DNA from 2 places in the Streptomyces sp. Je 1-332 genome. Region 1 is predicted to be linked to the other one. Evidence: riboswitches for the same ligand, from Rfam matches in the RefSeq annotation. Region 1 holds a riboswitch; the other holds the start of a gene.
The links. A riboswitch is a leader RNA that binds a small molecule or an ion and turns the genes downstream of it on or off. The one in region 1 is predicted to bind cyclic di-AMP.

Region 2: another riboswitch for cyclic di-AMP. It lies ahead of ABXJ52_RS17465 (M23 family metallopeptidase); the one in region 1 lies ahead of ABXJ52_RS33695 (C40 family peptidase).

The regions. Positions count from the first base shown of each region.
Region 1 covers NZ_CP160402.1:7,494,966-7,502,649, reverse strand. Annotated here, with positions in the region: gene ABXJ52_RS33705 (ATP-dependent Clp protease proteolytic subunit) at 256-891, shown strand; gene ABXJ52_RS33700 (hypothetical protein) at 899-1,207, shown strand; cyclic di-AMP (ydaO/yuaA leader) riboswitch at 1,562-1,734, shown strand; gene ABXJ52_RS33695 (C40 family peptidase) at 1,738-2,211, shown strand; gene ABXJ52_RS33690 (DUF6328 family protein) at 2,398-2,964, shown strand; gene ABXJ52_RS33685 (LysE family translocator) at 2,942-3,571, opposite strand; gene ABXJ52_RS33680 (LysR family transcriptional regulator) at 3,701-4,612, shown strand; gene ABXJ52_RS33675 (ATP-binding protein) at 4,601-5,068, opposite strand; gene ABXJ52_RS33670 (helix-turn-helix transcriptional regulator) at 5,338-6,198, shown strand; gene ABXJ52_RS33665 (DUF397 domain-containing protein) at 6,208-6,432, shown strand; gene ABXJ52_RS33660 (8-amino-7-oxononanoate synthase) at 6,433-7,575, opposite strand.
Region 2 covers NZ_CP160402.1:3,881,155-3,888,838, forward strand. Annotated here, with positions in the region: gene trmB (tRNA (guanosine(46)-N7)-methyltransferase TrmB) at 144-929, shown strand; gene ABXJ52_RS17455 (PrsW family glutamic-type intramembrane protease) at 1,040-2,416, shown strand; gene ABXJ52_RS17460 (aldo/keto reductase) at 2,413-3,357, opposite strand; gene ABXJ52_RS17465 (M23 family metallopeptidase) at 3,535-4,599, opposite strand; cyclic di-AMP (ydaO/yuaA leader) riboswitch at 4,611-4,757, opposite strand; gene ABXJ52_RS17470 (PP2C family protein-serine/threonine phosphatase) at 4,960-6,114, opposite strand; tRNA gene ABXJ52_RS17475 (tRNA-Met) at 6,225-6,298, opposite strand; gene ABXJ52_RS17480 (alginate lyase family protein) at 6,374-7,585, opposite strand; gene ABXJ52_RS17485 (hypothetical protein) at 7,653-7,684, opposite strand, start outside.

The DNA of each region.
Region 1 (7,684 bases):
GGCGCCCGAGTACCCGGCCGTCCGAACGCTTAACGCTCCACCCCGGCCTGCGCTCCCCATGGGCACGCCGAACCAGTCAAGTGCCGCCGTTCCTCCTGGATTTGGAGTAACCGGACAAGGCCGACGGGGGCCTCGTCGGGCCGCGGGAGATCACGACGAGGCACGGGAGATCTCGACAAGGCGGTTACGTACGTCCTGTACTTTTCTTACAGGAGCCTTGGGGAGCAGCCGACCCCGGCAGAGGAGAGACATGTCATGAACCGACCGTCCGCCCGCTATGTCCTGCCCGAGTTCACCGAGCGCACGAGCACCGGGCAGCGGACCCTCGATCCGTACTCGAAGCTCCTCGAGGAGCGCATCGTCTTCCTGGGGACGCCGATCGACGACACGTCGGCCAACGACGTGATGGCGCAGTTCATGCACCTCGAATACCTGGCGCCGGACCGCGACATCGCGCTCTACATCAACTCCCCCGGTGGTTCGTTCAGCGCGATGACCGCGATCTACGACACGATCCAGTTCGTCTCCTGCGACGTGGAGACGACATGCCTGGGGCAGGCCGCGTCGGCGGCGGCGGTCCTGCTGGCCGCGGGCACCCCGGGCAAGCGACACGCGCTGCCCGGCGCCCGGGTTCTCATCCACCAGCCCTCACTGGCCGAGCCGGTTCACGGTCAGGCCTCCGACCTGGCGATCCAGGCCGACGAACTCCTGCGCACCCGCGCACAACTGGAGAAGCTGCTCGTCCAACACACGGGCCGAAGCGCGGAACGCGTCCGCGCCGACATCGAGCGGGACAAGATCCTCAGCGCGACCGAGGCAGTCGACTACGGCCTGGTGGACCGCATCATCGCGAGCCGCAAGACGTCCTCGGGCACCAAGGACGCGGGGTGAACCGGCGATGCTGCCACCCGAACTTCCTCCGCTGCCCGCACTCACCCGCGCCGAGGGCGAGTTGATCGACCGGTACCTCGAAGTGATCGACCTGGTGGGCCGGATCAACCCGGCCCGCGCCTCGGACACCTACGGAGGACTGCGCGCCGCCCAAGCCCTGGTCGGCAGCGCGACCGCCCTACGGGACGCGCTGACGCTCATGCACCAGCGGGGCGAGAGCGCGGTGCACGCGCCGACGTTGGCACGGGCGCTGCGCGTGCTCGACGGGGAGCGGCGGTCCTGCCGGGTCACCGTGCCGCCCGCGACCGCGTCCTGAGCCCCCGTCACCCCCGAGCCGGAGGGCGATACGTCCCGGCCCGATCTCAAACGAACCAAACGGGCTACCTCGTTCGGCGTAGACAATCATCGTTTTTCGGACCGTCTTCAGTTGCGTCAGATGTGTACGCGGGGGCCGGAATTACTCGTTCCGGTGCTGGTCGAACGATCGTCCTTCGTCGCGACCTGACCACGAACCGGGCCGTGTCCACCCGAACGGTTCAGCCGTGAGGAGCTTCACAAAAGGCCGTTTCGGCTCGGAATTCACGCCCTTCACGGGTCAAGATCCCTTTCGACGACAAGCCCCCGCCACAGCGGCGGGGCGGTCCGGGCGGACGCCGAGTCCTGCCGCCGCCCGGATGACCGGTCGACATCGGTGCATCGGCAGGAGTGGAGGACCCAGGCATGACGGGTCGGTCCGGAAAGTCCGGACACCGGCCCTTGGGGTGAAGCCGCACAGTGCGGCCGGGCAACTTTGTCAGCCCGAATCCGACAGGTCATCCTTCACAGGCGGTTGACGAAGGGTTGCGCATGACCGCGCTGAATCACGTCCCGTCACTGCTCACCAGGGCCGGTTCGGTATCGGCCCTCACGCTCGCCGTCGTAGGCGGGACCCTCGTGGCCCCAGGGCTCACGTCGGAGGCGGAGGCCGCGACACACGGGGCCAAGGCGCTCAAGATCGCCGCCTCCAAGAAGGGCTCCCCGTACGGCTATGGAGCGACGGGGCCGAACCGGTTCGACTGCTCCGGTCTGACCCAGTACTCGTTCAAGCGTGCGGGCAAGAAACTGCCACGCACCGCCGGACAGCAGTACAACAAGACCCGCCACATCTCGGCATCCAACCGCACCCGCGGTGACCTGGTCTTCTTCCACTCCGGCCGGAACGTCTACCACGTCGGGATCTACGCGGGCAAGGGCCGGATCTGGCACGCCCCCAAGTCGAACACCGTGGTGCGACTGGAGAAGATCTGGACGAAGAGCGTCTCCTACGGGCGGGTGCGCTGATGGCCCTTCACCACTGACGGCCCGTCCCCGCTGATGGCCCGTCACTGATCGCCGGTCAGCGGCTCGACCTGGGGCGGTGGCGGCGGCCCGCACGGCCGCCGCCACCGCTCGCCCGGCCCTCCGCCAGGCCCTCCGACCGGCGCGCCCGCCAGGCGTGGGGCGCGCCGACGCGGATACTCGTGCGCCATGGCCGAAAACAACAGCTCCTCCACCGCAGGCGGACCGTCCCGCAACGAGACGCGCTTCGAACGCGCCGATCGCAACTTCTCGGAGATCCTCCAGGAACTGCGGGTCACGCAGGCCGGAGTGCAGATCCTTTTCGCCTTCCTGCTGACGCTCGCCTTCACCGAGCGCTTCCCCTCGCTCGACACGATGCAGCGCGCCACGTATGTGACCACGCTGCTGCTCGCCGTACTCGCCGCGGCGCTGTTCACCGCTCCGGCAGCCGTGCACAGGTCGCTGTTCGGGCAGCGGGCCAAGCCGCTGATCGTGCGGGTGTCGTCCCGCCTCGCGGGTGTCGGCCTCGGTGTCCTGGTGTTCGCGGTCTCCGGCGCCGTGCTCCTGGTCGTCGACGTGGCGGTGGGCCGAACCGGCGGGATCATCGCCGCCGCGGCCACGATGGTGGTGTGTGCGGGCCTGTGGGGCCTGCTCCCCCTCCTGGTGCGTGGCGCGGCGGACAAGGTCCAGGACCGGGATGACGACGGCAAGGAATCGGACACGTCGGGCGGCGTCAGGCCGGCAGGGCCTCGATGAGGAGCACCACGCCGAGGACGCCGAGCGCCACGCCGGTGCCGCCCTCGATGGCACGGGCCGTGCGGGGCCTGCGCAACCACCGCCCGAGCCGGTCGACCAGGAGGGCGACGACCGGGAACCACACCAGGGCGAGGGCCACGATGATGGACGCGAGCAGCAGCGTCCTCGGCATCGCGGGGCTGCCCGCGGGCACGAACTGGGGCAGCACGCTGAGGAAGGTGATGGGCGCCTTCGGGTTGAGGGCGTTGGTGAGGAAGCCCTGCCGCAGACTGCCCCCGGCCATCACGTGCTCCACGCCGTCCCGCGCCCCGAAGCTTTCGAGCGGCCGCGCCGCCGATCGCAGGGCGCGGCAGCCGAGGTAGAGCACATAGGCCCCGCCCGCGGCCTGCAACGCCCGCAGAAGCGTGGGCACCGCCGCGAGGACCGCCGCGACCCCGGCCACCGCGAGCGCCGTGTGCACCAGGAGTCCGCCCGCCACGCCGATCGCGCAGGCGATCCCGGCACGGCGTGAGGCGAGGGCGTTGCGCACCACGACGGCGAAGTCGGCACCCGGCATGGCGACCATGCCCGCGGCGACTCCGGTGAAGGCGACCAGTTGTGCGTCCATGGCGTCCACCCTGCCGTTCTTCTGCCTTCAGCAGGCATGTGGAATATCCTGAGCCAGCCTTAAGCAGGCGTTTACCCCCACGCCGACGGACCGCCCCACCGCCCGCCGGCCCCTGCCCCGGGAGCGGCCATGTACGACCCGACGCGGCTCGCCGCACTGGTGGCGGTCTCCGAGGCCGGGTCGATCACCCGCGCCGCCGAGCGCCTCGGCTACACCGTGCCCGCACTCTCCCAGCAGCTGGCCAAGCTCGAACGGGAGGCGGGGACCCCGCTCCTGGTGCGGCATCACCGCGGGGCACGGCTGACCGGCGCGGGTGAGCTGTTGCTCGCGCGGGCGCGCCGGGTCCTGGACGAGATGGAGCAGGCCCGGCACGAACTGGCCCGGCTCGCGGGGCTCTCCGGCGGCAGGCTGCGGGTGGGGACGTTCACCACGGCCGGGATCCATCTGGTGCCGCCCGCGCTGACCGCGTTCCGCCGCGCCCATCCGGACGTCGATCTGACGGTCCGGGGCTACGAACCGCCGCTCGGCATCGCGGCCGTGGCGGCGGGCGAGGTCGACCTGGCCCTCACTCATACGTACGAGCCCGCGGACGCGGTGCCGCTGCCCGCGTCCGTGACCGAGGAGCCGATCCTGGTCGAGGAGCTCGTCCTGGTGACCTCGCCCGGGCACGCGCTCGCGAATTCTCCCGCACGGCTGCCCCTGGCCGAACTCGCCGGGCAGCCGCTCATCAGCATGGCGCCGACACATCCGCCCCGCCAGGGCGTGGAGTCCGCGCTGGTGCGGGCCGGCGCGACACCCTCGGTCCTGGTCGAGACTCCGGGCTACGCGCTGGTGTGCGCGCTGGTCAGCGCCGGGCTCGGCGTCGCCGTCGTACCGGAGATGGTGGCGCGGACGGCTGCCACCCCGGTGGGCGTGCGGCCGTTGGAGCCGGGCACCTTGCGCCGCACGATCTCGGTCGTCCACCGCACCGACGAGTCGCATCCGGCGGCGGACACCTTCCGGGCGCTGCTCCGGGGCGCGTTCGGACGCTCAGCGGGGTGAGGGCGAGGCCGAGGGTGCCGTCGCGTCGCCACGGACCGGCGCGGTCCAGGGCAGCGCGATCCAGACCGTCTTGCCTCCCTCGGGGGTCGGCGTGACCGAGAGCCTGCCGCCGCACTCCATGGTCAGCCAGCGGATGATCACCAGGCCACGGCCGTTGTCCTGCTGGACGGCGGCGGGCAGCCGCTTGGGGTAGCGGGGGTGGCTGTCGGTGACGCCGATGCGCAGCTGCTCGTCTCGGTCGAGCTCGATGTCCACCCGGAAGGTGGGCGACTGGCCCCGGGTGTGCTGGACGGCGTTCGTGGCGAGTTCGGAGACGATGAGCCGGACCGTGTCGGCCGCCTCGGCCTCACCCGGCAGGCCCCACTCGGCAAGGACGCGCGCGACGTATTTCCGGGCCGTGGAGACCGAGGCAGGGTCGCTCGGCAGGGTGACGGATGCTTCCTGAAGGTCTGCCATGGCGACGTTGTCCCTTTCCCACCGGGCTCGCTCCGACTCGTGGCGGAAGGCACGAGGACAGTCCCGGAATGGTGCTTCGCGCCAGCCTGCCACTCTTGGACCCCTCACAGGTGGCCATCCACCAAGAAGTGCATATATCTGTCGCTCGAAGCGGTGAACTCTGCTACGAGAGACCGTATTTGGGCGCGCGGTCGGCACTTCCTCTACTGTCGCCCCTGAGCGGCCCTGGGAAGGCGGAATAGGAACGCTCCGTCGGGAAGGAGACGGACATGCGGTACGGCCCCGCGGTGCGCCGCCGGAAACTCGGCGCCGAACTGCGCGCGCTGCGCGCGCACGCCGGGCTCACCAGTGGCCAGGCGGCGGGCCGGGTCGGCTGGCATCAGTCGAAGGTCAGCCGGATCGAGACGGGGCGTAGCAGCGTCAAGGCGGCCGACGTAGGACTGCTGCTCGATGCGTACGAGGTGCGGGACCCCCAACTCCGCCAGTTGCTGATGGCATTGGCGGGCTCGGACGACGACGGTGGTCGCCGCCACTGGTGGCACGCCTATCGCGAGCTGCTGCCGCCCGCCTACCGCGACTTCATCAGCCTGGAGTCACAGGCCTGTCGGATGCGCACCCTGGAGACCACGGTCGTGCCGGGCCTGCTGCAGACACCGGACTACGCGCGTGCGGTGACGCGGGCCGCGCTGGACGGACTGCCCGACGAGCAGGTGGACACGCTGGTGGAGGTGCGTCTTGCCCGTCAGGACGTACTGCGCACCTCTCCACCGCTGCAACTGAGCGTGATCCTGGACGAGGCCGTGCTGCGCAGGCCGGTGGGCGGCAGCCGGGTGCTCGCCGGTCAGTTGAAACGGTTACTGGAAGCCGCACAGTTGCCCCATGTACGACTTCAGGTGCTGCCGTTCGCCGCCGGAGAGCATGTGGGACTCATCGGCTCTTTCGTTATCTTCTCATTTCCGAACATTGCTGATCTGGATGTGGTTGTTCTCGACCACTTGACGAGTAGCCTCTACCTCGAACGGAAAGAAGACCTCCAGGCCTACACGGAGGCCTTCAACTCCCTTCAGGGAAAGGCGCTTTCACCCGAGGAATCAACGGATCACATCGCCGGGATACGTGACGGCGCGTAAGGGGGCACCATGACTGCACTGCCTCGGCACGTACCTTCCAGCACATCTCTGCACGGCGCACGGTGGTACCGCAGCAGCCGCAGCAACGGCATGAACAACTGCGTGGAGACGGCCTCGCTCGCTTCAGGGCCGGAGCAGGGGCTCCTCGCCGTGCGCGACTCGAAGAACACGGCAGGGCCCGCTCTGCTCTTCTCGCCCACGACATGGGAGGCCTTCGTCCACGGCCTCCGGTGACTACCGGGGTGCGGCGCGGCTGATCACTCGTACGGCATCGGCGATCTGTGCGTCGGTGAGATCCGCACGGGCGGTCAGCCGCAGCCGCGAGATGCCGTCGGGCACCGACGGCGGACGGAAGCAGCCGACGGCCAGGCCCGCGCCCCGGCAGTCGGCGGCCCAGCGCACGGCGGCGTCCGGCGAGGGGGCCCGCACGGAGACGACGGCGGCGTCCGGACGTACCGCCGAGAGACCTTCCGCCGTCAGGCGTTCATGCAGTTCGGCCGCCACCGCGCGCGCCCGCGCAGCGCGCTCCGGCTCCCTGTCCAGCAGCCGCAGGGCCGCGAGGGCCGCACCCGCGGCGGCGGGAGCGAGCCCCGTGTCGAAGATGAAGGTCCGGGCCGCGTTGACCAGATGGTCGATGACCTTCGCGGGCCCGAGCACGGCGCCACCCTGGCTGCCGAAGGACTTCGACAGGGTGACCGTGGCCACCGTGTGGGCCGTGCCCGCGAGGCCGGCCGCCTGCGGGGCGCCTCGCCCACCGTCGCCGAGCACACCTAGCCCGTGGGCGTCGTCGACGACGAGGCCCGCCCCGAACTCCTGGCAAACGGAACTGAGTTCGGGCAGTGAAGCCGCGTCACCGTCGACCGAGAACACCGTGTCCGAGACGACGATCGCGGGCCCCGTGTGACCGTCCAGCGTCTTGTGCACCGCTTCGGGATCGGCGTGCGGCACCACCTGTGTCGTGCCGCGCGCCAGGCGGCAGCCGTCGATGAGCGAGGCGTGGTTGCCCGCGTCCGAGACGATCAGCGAACCGTGTGGGGCGAGGGCGGTGACGGCGGCGAGGTTCGCGGCGTATCCGGAGGACAGGACCAGGGCGGCCTCGAAGCCGCAGAACGCGGCGAGCTCGCGCTCCAGTTCCGCGTGCAGTTCGGTGGAGCCGGTCACCAGGCGCGAACCGGTGGCTCCACCGCCCCAGTGCCGGGCCGCTCGTGCCGCGCCTTCGGTGATCTCGGGATGCCTGGCCAGACCCAGGTAGTCGTTGCTCGCCAGGTCGAGGAGGCCACCGGAGTCGGCGGGGCGGGGGCGCAGGGTGCGGACGAGGCCGGCCCCCGCACGCAGGCTCGCCTGCTCGTCGATCCAGTCGAACGGCGAGCTCGCCATGGGGGTCCCCTCCGGGTCGTCAGCACTGGCCGGTTTGTAGACAGTGCACAGACCCTAGCCGCCCGGCCACCGGCCCAGGATGTGGCAATACCCACACCTCTCAGGGTTT
Region 2 (7,684 bases), 3.6 Mb from region 1:
TGCCCCGCAGCGGAATTCGTTCTCAGCCCGTCCGGCGTTTGAGGACGAACTCGGCGGAGCCGGTGATGACGGCCACCGAGGCCCTCGCGCCGAGCGAGTTTTCGGGAAGGGGTGGGGTTGGGGACAGATAAAATCCCCCCACTGTGTCTGACTCACCCACCACCCCCAGCGCCCCCCGCCCGAAGGGCGAGCCCCGCTTCCCCGACGGGCCCTCGCCCGACCCCGCGGGCTCACACTTCGAGCGAAGGATCCGCAGCTTCCAGCCCCGCAGGAGCCGCGTCACCACAAGCCAGGCGGACGCGCTCCAGCGGCTGTGGCCCAAGTGGGGCCTGGACATCGACGGACAGCGCATGCTCGACCTCGTCGAGCTGTTCGGCACCGAGCAAGCCGAGCTCCCCGTCGTACTGGAGATCGGCTTCGGCATGGGCGAGGCCACCGCCCAGATGGCCGCCGACGACCCCGACACCGGCATCCTCGCCGTGGACGTGCACACCCCGGGCCAGGGAAACCTCCTCGGCCTCGCCGAGCGGAACAACCTCACCAACATCCGCGTCGCGAACGGCGACGCCGTCATCCTGCTCCGCGAAATGCTCCCGCCCGGCTCCCTCGACGGCCTCCGCGTCTACTTCCCCGACCCCTGGCCCAAGGCCCGCCACCACAAGCGCCGCATCATCCAGCCCGACTTCCTCGACCTCGCCGCACCCCGCCTCAAGCCCGGCGCCCTGCTGCACTGCGCGACCGACTGGGAGCCGTACGCCGAGCAGATGCTGGACGTGCTCACCGCGCACCCCGCGTTCGAGAACACCCAGCCCGACGGCGGGTACGCGCCCCGCCCCTCCTTCCGCCCCCTCACCCGCTTCGAGGGCCAGGGCCTGGACAAGGGACACGTCGTCCACGACCTGCTGTTCCGCCGGACATCCGGCAGGTAAGGCCGAGACGCCCGACAGCAGGACTGAGATACCCGGCCAGGACTGAGATACCGGCCACCTGGCCCGAGGCACCGTCGCGGCCCACCCCCGTCCCTCGTTAGGGTCAACGGGTGGCCACCCCTTCTCCGCTCCCGCACCCGACGCCCCCCGCAGGGCCCGCCGGGCTGCGGCACGCGCGCTGGTGGCAACGCCGGGCGATACGCGCGGCCGCCCTGGTCACCCTGCTCGCCCTGTCGGGCCTCGTCATCCTGGCCCTGGTCAGGGAACAGACCGGCACCGAAGGCTTCCTGGTCGGGCTCGGCCTCGCGACGCTGCCCGTGCCGCTCCTGGTGGCCGCCTTCCGCTGGCTGCAACGGGTCCAGCCGGGCCCCTGGCGGAATCTGCTCTTCGCCTTCGCCTGGGGGGCCTGCGCCGCCGCCCTCATAGCCATCGTCGCGAACAGCTTCGCGACCCGCTGGATAGCCACCGCCACGGCTGACCCCACCAGCGCGGACACCCTCGGCGCCACGGTCATAGCGCCGATCGTCGAGGAGAGCGCGAAAGCAGCGGCCGTCCTGCTCGTCTTCCTCTTCCGCAGACGCGAGTTCACCGGCATCGTCGACGGCGTGGTGATCGCCGGAGTGACCGCGACCGGCTTCGCGTTCACCGAGAACATCCTTTATCTCGGCAGCGCCTTCGGCGCCGACCAGCTCAACGGCGGCACCGGGCTCGCGTCCGTGACGGCGGCGACCTTCTTCGTGCGCGTCGTGATGTCGCCCTTCGCGCACCCGCTGTTCACGGTGCTCACCGGCATCGGCTTCGGTGTCGCCGCCCTCAGCGCCGACCGGCAGAACTGGCGCCGCGTCGTGCTCCCCCTCGGCGGACTGCTCCTCGCGATGGGCCTGCACGCCCTGTGGAACGGCTCGGCCGGCTTCGGGGACTACGGCTTCTTCGCCGTGTACGCGACGTTCATGCTCCCCGCGTTCGGACTGCTCACCTGGCTGGTGATCTGGATCAGGCAGCGCGGCCTGCGCATCGTGCGCGCCGAACTGCCCGCGTACGCCATCGCCGGCTGGCTCACCGCGCCCGAGCCCTACGCCCTCGGCACGATGCGCGCCCGCACCCTCGCCCGCGACTACGCCTCGTACACCCAGGGCAAGGCGGCGGCGCGCACGGTCGCGCAGTACGAGACGTACGCGACGTCTCTCGCGCTCCTGCGCCACCGCGGGCGCCGGGGCAAGGCGGGCGCCGACTTCGTCGTGCGGGAGCGGGAGTTGCTGCACGCGCTGTGGGAGCGCCGCGAGGCCGCCCGGCCCGCCCTGGCCTACGCGGCGCAGGCGACGGCACCGGTGCTCGTACCGATGCCGCCTCCCTACGGATACCGGCAGCCACACGGACACCAGCAGCCGTACGGATACCAACAGCCCCACCCCCAGCAGCACCCGTACGGATATCCGTACGCCCAGCCGGCGATGCCCTACCCCGCGTACAACCCCTATCGCGGCTAGGCGGAAGCCGCCGTGAGCGCCGAGACCTCGGCCTCCGTCAGTTCGAGCTCTCCCACCGCGAGCAGCGCGGGCAGCTGTTCGACCGTACGGGCCGAGGCGATCGGCGCCGCCACCGTCGGCTGCGCGGCGAGCCACGCGAGGGCCACGGTCGCGAGCTCGGCGCCGCGCGCCTGGGCGATCTCGTCGAGGGCGGCGAGCACGCGCAGACCACGGTCGGTGTCCAGGTGCTTGCCCGCGCCCTCGGCCCGCGCGCTGTCGACCTGCGCTCCCGGGCGGTACTTGCCGGTCAGGAAGCCGGAGGCGAGCGCGTAGTACGGGACGGCGGCCAGGCCGGAGCGCGAGGCGACCTGCTCCAGCGGGCCCTCGTACGTGTCGCGCGAGACGAGGTTGTAGTGCGGCTGAAGGACGGAGTAGCGCGCGAGGCCCTCGCGGTCGGAGAAGTCGAGGAACTCCTGGAGCCGCTCGGGGGTCACGTTCGACGCGGCGATGGCGCGCACCTTGCCGGACGTCACCAGCTCGTCGAGGGCGCCGATGATCTCCTCGACGGAGACGGCCGGGTCGTCGTAGTGCGTGTAGAAGAGGTCGATGTAGTCGGTGCGCAGGCGGCGCAGCGACTCCTCGACTCCGGACTTGATGGTCTTCGCGGACAGGCCCTTGTAGTCGGGGTGTGCGCCGACCTTGGTGGCGAGCACGACGTCGGAGCGGTTGCCGCGCGCGGCGAGCCAGTTGCCGATGACCGTCTCGGACTCGCCGCCCTCGTTGCCGGGCACCCAGGCCGAGTAGACGTCGGCGGTGTCGACGAAGTTGCCGCCCGCGGCGGTGTACGCGTCGAGCACGGAGAAGGACTGCGCCTCGTCGGCCGTCCAGCCGAAGACGTTGCCGCCCAGGGCGAGCGGGAAGACCTCGAGGTCGGACGAGCCAAGCTTGCGGAGAGAAGTCATACGGGGCTCAACGCCTGTACGGACCACGGAATTCCGCCCACCGGGACGCCGATTCCATCCGTGCACGGGCAGCGGGCACGCCGAACCGGCAGCCCTGACGTCGGGGGGTTGTCGCCAGGACCGCCGGGGTTCCGGATTACCTCAGAGAGATCAGAGGGATCAGAGGGGTCAGAGGAATCAGAGGGACTGGCCCTTGCCGCGCAGCCACGCCGCCGGGTCGACCCCGGTGGCGTCGCCGCCCGGGTGGACCTCCATGTGGAGGTGCGCGCCGGTGACGTTGCCGGTGGCTCCGACACGGCCGATGGTCTCGCCGGTGGTGACCTTCTGGCCCGCGCTGACGTTCATCGAGGACTGGTGGCAGAACCAGACCTCGGTGCCGTCGTCGAGTTCGAGGACCGTGCGGTAGCCGTACGCCCCCGCCCAGCCGGCCTCCTTGATGGTGCCGGAGTGGACGGCCTTGATGGGCGTGCCCGTCGGAGCCGCGAAGTCCAGGCCGGTGTGGTAGCCGGAGGACCACATGGAGCCGGGCTGACCGAAGGTACCGGTGAGCGTGTACGAGGCGACGGGAAGGGTGTAGCTCTTCGCGAGCTTGGCCAGGCGCTCCGCCTCGGCCTTCTTCTTCGCGGCTGCCTTCTCGGCGGCGATCTTCTTCTCGGCCGCGGTCTGCTTGGCGGCGGCCTGCGCGGCGGCCTCCTTGACGGCAGCCTCTTCGGCCGCCTTCTGGACCGCGTCGTCCGCCTGGTCCTGCTGGTTCTCGGCCTGCTCCATGATGCGGGCCCGCAGTGCCTCGCCCGCGTCCGTGGTGCCCTGCTCGGCGTCGGTGGTGCTGACACCGGCGGCGCTGAGAGGCGCTGCGGCCACGGCCACGTTCTGGCCCGCGGCGGCGGAGTCGTCGGAGCCATCGGATATCAAGGCCCCCACGCCCGGAAGCGACTTGGCCTCCGGCAGCGAGTCCGTGACGGCCGAGACGTCCGGCATCTCGATGGCCACCGGGGGCTTGCCGCCCTGCGCGGTGGCCATGCCGCCCGCGCCGACGGCGGCGATGACGCCTACGCCGAGAACCGTGGAGCTGCGGGCGAGCCCGCCGCCGCCCCGCTTGTGGACGCGGTGCCTGCCGCGGACGGGACGGATGGACTCCTCGGTGGGGTTCCATTCCTCCCAGGAAGAATCATCGTCGTACCCACCGAAATCGTCATCATTCGGTACGTACACGCCTTGGGGGGCAGGGCGGTTGGACGCCACTGGGGCGCACTCCTTTCCTTCCTTCTCGCCTACCGGGTTAGCTGACGGGTTCGGAGCAGGAAGGTCTCCTACGAACATCTGGCACGGATGCACAGATGCCCGATTCACCCCAATTAGTGGTTCCCCGGCTCCCTTTCGGGATTAGGCGCGTGCGCACGGAGCCGACTCGAGTGACGGCTGGGACGACCGCGCTGCGTTATCGAACGTTAATAGACAGCAGGGCCGTATTCCAAGCTGTTCCGGCTGATCGTTAGCGGCTTCGGCCCGTACTTATCGGGACACCGGGGTCCGGAACGGGGCGAGTTGCCCTCACTTCTTCACACACCGGAGCTTCACATTTCCTTGACAGTGCGTCAGTTGTTATGCGGAGTGGTGTCCTTCGGTCACGGCTGGTGACATCGGCCGCCGCACCGCGAGCAGCGCCATGTCGTCGGTCCCTCCGCCGCCGGTGTGCCGCCGCACTTCCTCGACGAGTGTCGCCAGGAGCGCGTCGGGGCCGTGCGGCCCCGGGAAGATCCGGCCGCCGAGCCGAGCGGCGGGGTTGTAGAACTCGCCGCGGGCGTCACGCGCCTCGGAGAGCCCGTCGGTGTAGAGCAGCAGCATCGCCCCCGGCGGGAACTCCGTCTCGTCCGCGCGGTCCGGCCAGGCGCCCAGTTCTCCCATACCGAGCGGCAGCGCGGGCTCGGTGGCGGACAGGACGCACAGCCGGCCGTCACCGCGCAGGAGCAGCGGCCCCGGGTGCCCGCGGTTGATCAGGCGCACCAGACCGTCGCCGTGCGGGATCTCGGCGAGCACGGCGGTGGTGAACCCCTCGAAGGCGTCGAGCCCGTCGCGCCGCGTGCCCTCCCGCGCGAGTGCGCGCTCCAGGCGCTGTGCCACGGCTTCCAGCGTCGCCTCCTGCTCGGCGGCCTCCCGGAACGCCCCGATCACGACGGCGACGGCCGCCACCGCGCCCATGCCCTTTCCCCGCACGTCGCCGACGATGACGCGTACGCCGTGCGGTGTGTCCTGCACGGCGTACAGGTCACCGCCGATGAAGGCGTCGGCCTCCGCCGCCTCGTACCGCGCCGCGACGTCGAGACCGCCGATCCGTGGGTCCGGCTGCGGCAGTACGGCGCGCTGGGCGACCTCGGCGATGGAGCGGGCGGAGGCGAGCTGCTTGTCGCTGCGGCGCACGACGCGGTTGATGACGACGGCGAGGACGGCGACGGTCGCCACCGTGATCAGTTCGGTGACGGCCTCGACGTCGGTGGTGGTGCTGGTCTTGAAGTGCAGGGCGAGCACCGCGGCGCAGGAGCCGACGCCGATGAGGGCGGTGCTGATCAGCGAGTAGAAGGGCGCCGCGACGAGCGGGGCGGCCGTGAAGAGGGGCACGGCGGTGAACCTGGGCGGGGTCGACGCGTCGTAGACGATCCCGACGACGATGAGCAGCAGGGGGAGAGCCCGCACGAGCGCCCGCTCGTGCCGGACATCGGGACGCTTACCGCCCCCGCCGTTTCCTCCTCGCTGCCCCACTCACTCAGGGTTCCCGGCGCGGCGGCTCGGGGCGACCGGTGTGGGCCGAGCGGGTCATGAAAAGACCGAAGGCCCGGATCCATTTCTGGATCCGGGCCTTCGGTTTTTAGTAGCGGGGACAGGATTTGAACCTGCGACCTCTGGGTTATGAGCCCAGCGAGCTACCGAGCTGCTCCACCCCGCGCCGTTGAATGCAACTCTACGCCATCAGAGGGAGTGAAAGCGAACCGGCTGCGCGGCGGTCGCTCACCCAGCCCGCTCAGGCGTTCTCCGCGTGCGTCAGCGTCTCCCAGGCGACGAACAGGTCGTCCGTCCCCTCGGGCCGCTGCTCGACCGTGAGCCTCTGCGTCTGGGGCAGGTCCAGCTTCAGCCGCTCGCGCAGGTGGTTGAGGCCGACCTCCGTGTCGGGCCCCATGTCACGCTGCACCCGGCCGCCGCACAGCCAGTCGGGCGCCTTGGCGCCCAGCTGGTACGTGGAGTGGAATTCCAGCGCGGCCCGTAGCCGCTCCTTGACCTCGCCGTACAGGTCGACGCCCTGATGCCAGGCGGTCTCCGCGATGTGCGCGGTGGCCGCGAGCGAGTAGCTGGCGTGCTTGAAGTTCCGGCACGTCTCCTGGGAGAGCCCGTCGGCGAAGGTCTTCTGCCCGAACCAGTACTTCTGGAGCTTCTCCGGAGTGTTGATGCCGCTGCCCGCGGGCGAGACGGGAAGCGGGCCGTCCGACTCCAGGTAGAAGTAGGCGGGCACCCGGGTCCTGAAGTGCGTCACCGCCTTCTCGAAGGACTCGTGGTCGTCGAGGAAGACCGCCATGCTGATGGTCGCGTCCGCCATCAGGAGATCCCAGTTGCCGTTGAAATCGACGGCGCCTTCGCGCACTTGGGGCAGATAGGCGTTGCGCAGCATCCGCTCGAAGCGCAGGAGTTCGCCGTCGGTCCAGCCGTCGTAGGTGTAACGCACGGCTTCGGCGGCGCGTGCCCACGAGGAGGCTGCCCAGGCCGTCTGGAGGCCCGCGTTCGCCTCGGTGTGCCGGGTGATCACCCGCGCCCAGGCGTCCATGATCTGCACGGCCTTCCGGGCGTGCGCGCGGTCGCCGGTGACGTTGAAGAGCAGGGCCTGCGTGTACGCGGCGATGGCGTCCTCGCGCTCTTCGACGCAGCCCCGGCCGGCGCGGGCCCCGGGCGGGCACTCGACGACGGCGTACGGCTTGGCCTGGTAGTCGTCCGCGCCGTACTTGCTGTCCCGCATCCGCTCGAACGCCGTCAGCCAGGGCTGCTCGCGCGCCGCGACATGGGCGCGCACGCGGTCCAGCTGCGCCTTGCTGACGAGGACTCCGGGGTGCGCGAAGGCCAACTCCGCGGGCCGCGCCCGCGCGGTCGCCTCACCGGTCCCGCTACCGGACCCACCACAGGCCGCCGAGACTCCGACGAGCAACGGCACCAGCACCATCACGAGAGCCCGTCGTACGGAACCCATGCTGAACCTCCGGATCGGCCACCTGGCAGGCTCAGCGTCACTCGGGTCCCACGGGGGCGCAAACCGGTCACTCCTGCCAATCGAGCTGATTCACTCCCT